Regions from separate parts of the Pseudoflavonifractor sp. SW1122 genome, predicted to be linked through region 1. Evidence: a T-box and tRNA genes for the amino acid it is inferred to sense, from the RefSeq annotation. Region 1 holds a T-box; the other holds one or more tRNA genes.
What was found. The T-box of region 1 lies ahead of E0L15_RS10850 (glycine--tRNA ligase). A T-box ahead of a tRNA ligase gene usually reads a tRNA of that ligase, here a tRNA-Gly.

Region 1 (4,195 bases):
GCCAGGAGGAGGACACCCGGGTGGCCCAGCAGCCCAACGTCATCCTCATCCTCTCCGAGTCCTTCTTCGACGTCACCCGCCTGCCCGGGGTCACTTTTGACGGAGACCCCCTGGAGACCTTCCATAGCCTACAACAAGAAGGAGTATCCGGGACCTTTTATACTCGGAGTTTAGGATATGGCACCTGTAACATTGAGTTGGAGATCCTCACGGGGATGAACACCGGCCTTCTGTGGGGGGAAGACCTGTACAACATGGACCCCCAGGTGTTCTCCCGTCTGCCCTCGGTGCCCTCGGTGCTGCGGGACAGCGGCTACTCCACCGAGATGGTGCACATGTATGACGACTCCATCTACAAGCGCACCCCCATGTTTGAGGCCATGGGCTTTGAGAAGACCTACTTCCAGGACGACTTTGCCGCCATCGACCCCCAGGCCACCGACCAGGCCTACCTGGAGGCACAGCGGGAGGGCAGCTTCTACTCGGACGCCTACCTGTCCAAGCTGCTCATGGACCTGTATGAGGACGGCAAGGGAGAGGGGCCTCAGTTCCTCTATGGCATTTCCATGGAGAACCACGCCCCCTATGACAAGAAGAAGTACGACGCCCAGGAGCTGACGGTGGCCTTCCAGTCCGACCTCAAGGGGCAGGCCCAAGAGATGTTCCAGGCGGTGGTGCAGGGCACCCACGACGCCAGCCAGGCCCTGGGGCAGCTCACCGACTACTTCCGGGACCAGGCCGAGCCCACGGTCATCGTGTTCTTCGGGGACCACCGCCCCGGAGTGGGGCTTCTGGATGGGGGTACGGTGTACTCCAAGCTGGGGCTGTGCTCCTCCGATTACAGCCGCTGGTCCACCCAGGAGATGAAGGAGCTGTACTCCACCGACTATCTCATCTGGTCCAACGACCCGGCCTACCTGCCCGGGAAGCCCGGGGACAAGGTGGACCGGGGGTCCAACTACCTGGGGGTGGATTTGCTGAACCTGGCGGGGGTGGAGAAGCCCGTGTACTGGAAGCTGTTGCAAAACCTGTCCCACACCCGGCTCAACGACACCTGGGTATATAGTTTGGCCCAGGACGGCACCCTCACCTACAAGCACCCCACCACCGGGGGCGACGGGGAGAAGCTGGATTTGCTGAGTACCCTGCTGGACGACACCTTGTACGGGGACCAGGTGGCCACCCCTGTGCTGAGGGCGAGGAGTCAAATGAATAGTGATGAATGAAAAATGAAGAATGCAGGCCCTTGGATTGGCCAGACTCCCGGTGACCCGTTGTAGGGGAGGGGCTTGCCCCTCCCGAATCCCCCGGGGCAATACCAGGGTAACCACGGGCCGGGCAAGCCACGGCCCCTACCACAGCACCACAGGGGGTGAGTCCATGCTTCCGGCGGCGGGAACGCCGCTTCTCCATGGTAGGCCCGGACATGGAAACCACCTAGCTGTAGGGCCAGCTGCCCAGGGGGGCCTGGTATAGTGGCAGGAACAGGAGCCACAGCAAGGGTGACGGGCCGACCATAGACTTGGCGCATTGACAGCCTCGTACCCCAGGGGGGTACTTAGGGGGGAACGCCCTAAGCGGGTTTTGGTTCCTTTTGACCGAGCAAAAGGAACCCCCAGCGGGAAGCGTCCCCACCAGGCTGGCAAGCCTGATACAGGGACCGTGGAATGCTCCATTCTTCTGTGATGGTTGATGCCAGGATGGGACAAATCCCGTCTTGACACCTGGGGAAAAACGTGATACAGTGGCTCCAATATGCGAAGACGGAGATAAGTACCCAGGTGTGGAAGGTTTGAAAGAGAGAGGATGGTCGGTGCAAATCCTCACCTTTGCCCTGTGGGAAGGCCCTCCTGAGCTGTGACCCCAACGGGAGACCCTAGTAGGCGTCACCGGCCCCCGCCGTTACCGGGTGAGAGTGCGCACAGACCCTGTGCGAATTCAGGTGGAACCACGGACATTTTGTTCGCCCTGAGCCGCTGGCTCAGGGCGTTTTGTTTTGAGCTGGCATCCTATGAATGAAGGAGTGTAACACATGAAGAACACCGAGAAAACCATGGAGAAGATTGTAAACCTCTGTAAGGGACGCGGCTTCATCTTCTCCGGCTCTGAGATCTACGGCGGCCTGGCCAACACTTGGGACTACGGCCCCCTGGGCGTGGAGCTGAAGAACAACGTCAAGAAGGCCTGGTGGAAGAAGTTCGTCCAGGAGAACCCCTACAACGTGGGTCTGGACTGCGCCATCCTCATGAATCCCCAGGTGTGGGTGGCCTCCGGCCACGTGGGCGGCTTCTCCGACCCCCTCATGGACTGCAAGGAGTGCAAGGAGCGCTTCCGTGCCGACAAGGTCATTGAGGACTGGTGCCAGGAGAACAACTTCGAGCTGGGCAAGCCCGTGGACGCCATGAGCCAGGCTGAGATGAAGGCCTTTGTGGACGAGCACCAGATCCCCTGCCCCTCCTGCGGCAAGCACAACTGGACCGATATCCGCCAGTTCAACCTGATGTTCAAGACCTTCCAGGGTGTCACCGAGGACGCCAAGAACACCGTGTATCTGCGCCCCGAGACCGCCCAGGGCATCTTTGTCAACTTCCAGAACGTCCAGCGCACCACCCGCCGCAAGCTGCCCTTTGGTGTCTGCCAGATCGGCAAGTCCTTCCGCAACGAGATCACCCCCGGCAACTTCACCTTCCGTACCCGTGAGTTTGAGCAGATGGAGCTGGAGTTCTTCTGCACCCCCGGCACCGAGCTGGAGTGGTTTGCCTACTGGAAAGACTTCTGCCACAAGTGGCTGCTGGACCTGGGCGTGAAGGACGAGAATCTGCGCCTGCGTGACCACGACCCCGAGGAGCTCTCCCACTACTCCAACGCCACCACCGACTTCGAGTTCGTCTTCCCCTTCGGTTGGGGCGAGCTGTGGGGCGTGGCCAGCCGCACCAACTTCGACCTCACCGCCCACCAGAACACCTCCGGCAAGGACATGACCTACTTCGACCAGGAGAAGAACGAGCACTATATCCCCTACGTCATCGAGCCCTCTCTGGGCGCCGACCGTGTGACTCTGGCCTTCCTGGTGGACGCCTACGACGAGGAAGTGGTGGGTCAGGACAAAAACGGCAAGGACGACGTGCGCACCGTGCTGCGCCTCCACCCCGCTCTGGCCCCCTACAAGGTGGCTGTGCTGCCCCTGTCCAAGAAGCTGTCTGACAAGGGCCGTGAGATTCAGGCCGAGCTGTCCAAGTACTTCATGGTGGACTTCGACGACGCTGGCTCCATCGGCAAGCGCTACCGCCGCCAGGACGAGATCGGCACTCCCTACTGTGTCACCGTGGACTTCCAGACCGTGGGCAGCGACACCGAGGAGGCCGACCACGCTGTCACCATCCGGGACCGCGACACCATGGAGCAGGTGCGGGTGCCCATTTCCGAGCTGAAGGCCTGGCTGGACGCCAAGCTGGCTTACTAAGACAGGCTATTTGATTGAAAAGACCGGGAGACGTTGGTGTCTCCCGGTCTTTTTGCAAAAAGCTTGCCTTTTTACTGTGTCTCAGGCGTAGCTTTTCCCCTGGCGAGGGCAGCTGTCTGCCGTCGGGCAGACGAGAGGGGGTTCTTCTAACCGCCCCTGTATCCGGCTTGCCAGCCTGGTGGGGACGCTTCCCGCTGGGGGTTCCTTTTGCTCGGTCAAAAGGAACCAAAACCCGCTTAGGGCGTTCCCCCCTAAGGACCTCCCTGGGGTACGAGGCTGGAACTGCGTCAAGCCTAGGTTCGGCCCGTCACCCTTGCTGTGGCTCCTGCTCCTGCACCACACCAGGCTATCCTGGCAACTGGCCCTATGGCTGGGTGGTTTTCACGTCCGGGCCTACCCTGGAGAAGCGGCGTTCCCGCCGCCGATCGCTGGGAACAGCGGTACACCAGGATAAGGCCCTGGGGGTAGAAGGATTATGTTTCAGAGAAGTAGGTATGTTCTGTAGAAGTTTTATGCCATCTATGTGACCCCACCGGGCTAAGGGCCGAAAACAGGAGGACGCAGGGACACCTAGTACCGCGGGGTGGATTCCACAAGGCGGGGGAAGGCCCCGCCTTTGGCGATTCTTTCCCCCATTTCTCATCGGGGAGAAATGGGGCCCAGCGGAGCGCGTCCCCAGGCTGGCCAGCCTGAAAGCTCCATATCATGGGAGAATGCCATGATGGCATACAA
Region 2 (4,195 bases), on a different contig from region 1:
ACTTCCTACACTTATTATGTGTACAATCGTTCTCTCTACGACCAGACCACCCAGGTGGCCAATCAGGTCCTGGTAAGTCTGGCCCAGGTGGAGGCCATGACCCAACAGGGACTGAGCCCGGACCAGGCCGGGGAGATTCTCTCCCTTCAGATTGACGCCAAAGAGGAACTTCTGGGGGTGGACCAGGCCCAAAATTACTGGTACACCTACATTATGACGTTGGCCCTGTACATGGTCATCATGCTCTACGGCCAGATGGTAGCCTCCCACGTGGCCACTGAAAAGAGCTCCCGAGCCATGGAACTGCTCATCACCAGCGCTACCCCGGTAAACATGATGTTCGGCAAGGTGCTGGCCTCCTGCATCGCCGGGTTTGTCCAGCTGGCGGTCATCTTCGGCTCCGCCCTTCTCTTCTACCAGCTCAATCTGGACGCTTGGGGCGGCAATTCCGTGATGACCTCCCTGTTTGACATGCCCCTGTCCCTGCTGGTATATCTGCTGGTGTTCTTCGTTCTGGGCTTCCTTCTCTATGCCTTCCTCTACGGCGCCATCGGCTCCACTGCCACCAAGCTGGAGGATATCAACACCTCCATCATGCCTCTGTCCATGCTCTTTGTCATTGCCTTCTGCGTGGTCATGTTCAGCATGGGCAGCGGTGCGGTGGACAACATCGCCATGATGGTGTGCTCGTTCGTCCCCTTCACCTCCCCCATCGCCATGTTTGCCCGCATCGCTATGAGCACCGTCCCTGTCTATCAGATTGTCCTGTCCATCGGTATTCTGGCGGTGTCTGTGGTGGGTATCGGGGTGCTGTCCGCCAAGATCTACCGAGTGGGCGTGCTCCTCTACGGCACTCCGCCCAAAATTGGCGCCATCCTCAAAGCAGTTTGGCAGGCCTAACTTTTCAAAGCCTTCCCGGATGATTCTTGCCAAATTCTCCTGGCTCCGCTATACTGTTCTTACATGACTTTCACCCTATTTCGAGACAAGGAGCAATGAGGTATGGAAAAAGCAAACGTTTACTACACCGATTTCCGCACCAAGCTGGGCGAGGGCCTTCCCACCAAGCTCAAGCGGCTCATCCGGGCCGCAGGCATTGGCGAGATCGACATGGATAACAAGTTCGTGGCCATCAAGATGCACTTCGGCGAGCTGGGCAATCTGGGCTTCCTCCGCCCCAACTACGCCAAAGCTGTGGCTGATGTGGTGAAGGAGCTGGGTGGCCAGCCCTTCCTCACCGACTGCAACACCCTCTATGTGGGCAGCCGGAAAAACGCCCTGGAACACCTGTACTGCGCCTGGGAAAACGGCTTCACCCCCATGACTGTGGGCTGTCCCATCCTCATTGGGGACGGTCTGAAGGGCACCGACGACGTGGAGGTCCCCGTCAACGGAGAGTACGTCCAGAACGCCAAGATCGGCCGAGCCATTATGGACGCTGACGTGTTCATCTCTCTGAACCACTTCAAGGGCCATGAGATGGCGGGCTTTGGCGGCGCCATCAAGAACATCGGCATGGGCTGCGGCTCCCGGGCCGGTAAGAAGGAGCAGCACCACAACGGTCAGCCCTCCGTACACCAGGACAAGTGCGTGGGCTGCAAGTCTTGCATGAAGGAGTGCGCCAACCAGGGCCTGGCCTTTGACGAGACCACCCGGAAAATGCACATTGTCACCGAGAACTGCGTGGGCTGTGGCCGGTGCATCGGCGCCTGCAACTTTGACGCCATCGACTTCTCCAGTTGGGCCGCTGTGAAGGACCTGAATTGCCGCATGGCGGAGTATGCCAAAGCAGTGGTGGACGGCCGTCCCAACTTCCACATCTCTCTCATTGTGGACGTCAGCCCCAACTGTGACTGCCACGCCGAGAACGACGCCCCCATCCTCCCCAACATCGGCATGTTCGCCTCCTTTGATCCCCTGGCCCTGGACCAGGCCTGTGTGGACGCCTGCCTGGCCTGCGATCCCCTGCCCAACAGCCAGCTCAGCGACAACATGGCCAAGCCGGATTTCTGCGACCACCACGATCACTTCGAAAACAGCACGCCCGACTCGGAGTACAAGACCTGTCTGGAGCACGCTGAAAAGATCGGCATCGGCTCTCGCAGCTATGAACTGGTGTTCCTGAAGTAAGACTCAAAAATGCCTGGAGAGGGCTTCTCTCCAGGCATTTTTATAATTATAAGTACAGGGTCCCGCAAAGCCGGGCGGCGCTGGTGCGCCGTACAAGTGTTTTCGCCTGGGCGAAAACCTTGGCGCAGGCGGAATTCACTTCCGCCGAGCATTGAAATGAGCCTATGGCTCCCAATGAAAAAGACACGCTTTTTAGCGTGTCTTTTTCATTGGAGCGGGTGAGGGGAATCGAACCCCCGTGTTCAGCTTGGGAAGCTGACATTCTACCATTGAACTACACCCGCATATTTCAACTCGGTGAAGCTTATTATAATACACCCCCTGGGAAATTGCAAGCATTTTTTCTCCCCTATCTTCCTCATTATCCCTCCACTTTTCTACACCTTGCCCAAAACTTTATTTGTATTTTACAATTCCACCCTTTACTTTTCCGGTACATGTTGCTATAATGTACAACAGTGCAAGAGAAAAGAGGTGAAACTTGTGAAAGAATATCCCCGCAAGCCTGATGTGGATGATATGATTTTCGGTGATGATCGCACCGTGCCCAGCCAGCGCTGATCTCCCATCAGCCCGCAATGCTGCATATTTTTTGACTCACCCCAGTAATCAGCAATACTGTGGTGAGTTTTTGTCTTTCTCAGAACAACCCCGAAAGGAGCTTTTCATGACATACTCACTCTCCCAACTGGCCTGGTTCTTTCTCATCTATTCCATTCTAGGCTGGTGTATCAGCGTGGCATTCTGTGCCATCAAAAAACATTCCTTTGTCAACCCAGGCTTTCTCAACCTTCCTGTCAGCCCCATTTACGGCATTGGAGCGGTACTCTCCACGGTGTTCCTCTCGGAACTGACCCACCGTCCCCTGTTCTTTATTCTGGGCTCCTGCGTTCTGTCCGGCATTCTGGTCATTACCACCGGTGTCGCTCTGGAGCGCATGCTCCACCGCAGATGGTGGGACTTCTCCGACCACAAATTCCACTTCCACGGGTACATCTCTCTGCCCCTGCTGCTGGTGCTGGGTGTGGGCGCATGGCTGTGTGTGAGTTTTCTCAACCCCCTTCTAGCCTTGGTGTTGGGTGACCTCCCTCCCCTGCTGTCCCGCATCCTGGTTCTGGTGGGATTGGGACTGGTCGCCCTGGACCTGGCCCTCTCTCTAGGCATCACGGTACAGATGGGGGTGCGTATCCGCCGTCTGGAACAGCTGTCCCGAGACTTCCAGGAGCTCACCGCTCTCTTCGGCCACGCCATCACCCGGCGGGTCCAGACCCGTATGCTCCACGCCTTCCCCAATCTGGAGCAGGCCGCCCCCTCCCAAAAGCCCAAGCCCACGGTGTTTGCCCAGGGCTGTTCTCCCACCAAGCTGATTTGGATTTTCTTCATTGCCGCCCTGCTGGGCGATATCATCGAGACGCTGTTCTGCCGGGCCACCATGGGCATCTGGATGAGCCGCAGCAGTCTCATCTACGGTCCCTTTAGTATCGTGTGGGGCCTGGGCGCTGTGATGTTCACCGCCCTGCTCTATCGGTACAAAGACAAGAGCGAGGGCTACCTCTTCCTTGCCGGCACCATTGTGGGTGGTGTGTACGAATATGTGTGTAGTGTCTTCACCGAGCTGGTCTTCGGCACCGTGTTCTGGGATTACAGCCACATCCCCTTCAACCTGGCCGGGCGCATCAATCTGCTCTACTGCTTCTTCTGGGGCATTGCCGCCGCCGTGTGGATGAAGGTCCTCTATCCCCGCCTGTCCCGTCTCATTGAGCGCATCCCCATGAAAGCGGGCAAAGTGCTCACCTGGGTGATTGTTGTGTTCATGGTGTTCAATATGGCCATCTCCGCCCTGGCTCTGGGCCGGTATCAACAGCGCCAATCGACCCCTGACGCCCCCACCAACGGCTTCACCGAATTTTTGGACCACTACTACCCCGACGAGCGGATTCATCAGGTCTACCCCAACATGAAACAGGTCACGGACTGACCGAGAAAAAAACGTCCGATGCTGATTCCTGCATCGGACGTTTTCCTATGTCTCCGGAAGAAAAAAAGGCAAGTCCCTTTCGGAACT

Region 2: it has a tRNA-Gly gene. The T-box ahead of E0L15_RS10850 (glycine--tRNA ligase) is inferred to sense a tRNA for this amino acid. The anticodon was not compared.

Annotation. Positions count from the first base shown of each region.
Region 1 covers NZ_SJOS01000059.1:2,629-6,823, forward strand. The annotation lists gene E0L15_RS10845 (LTA synthase family protein) at 1-1,226, shown strand, start outside; T-box leader at 1,752-1,974, shown strand; gene E0L15_RS10850 (glycine--tRNA ligase) at 2,033-3,463, shown strand.
Region 2 covers NZ_SJOS01000012.1:53,379-57,573, forward strand. The annotation lists gene E0L15_RS04740 (ABC transporter permease) at 1-900, shown strand, start outside; gene E0L15_RS04745 (DUF362 domain-containing protein) at 1,003-2,130, shown strand; tRNA gene E0L15_RS04750 (tRNA-Gly) at 2,341-2,414, opposite strand; gene E0L15_RS04755 (putative ABC transporter permease) at 2,798-4,108, shown strand.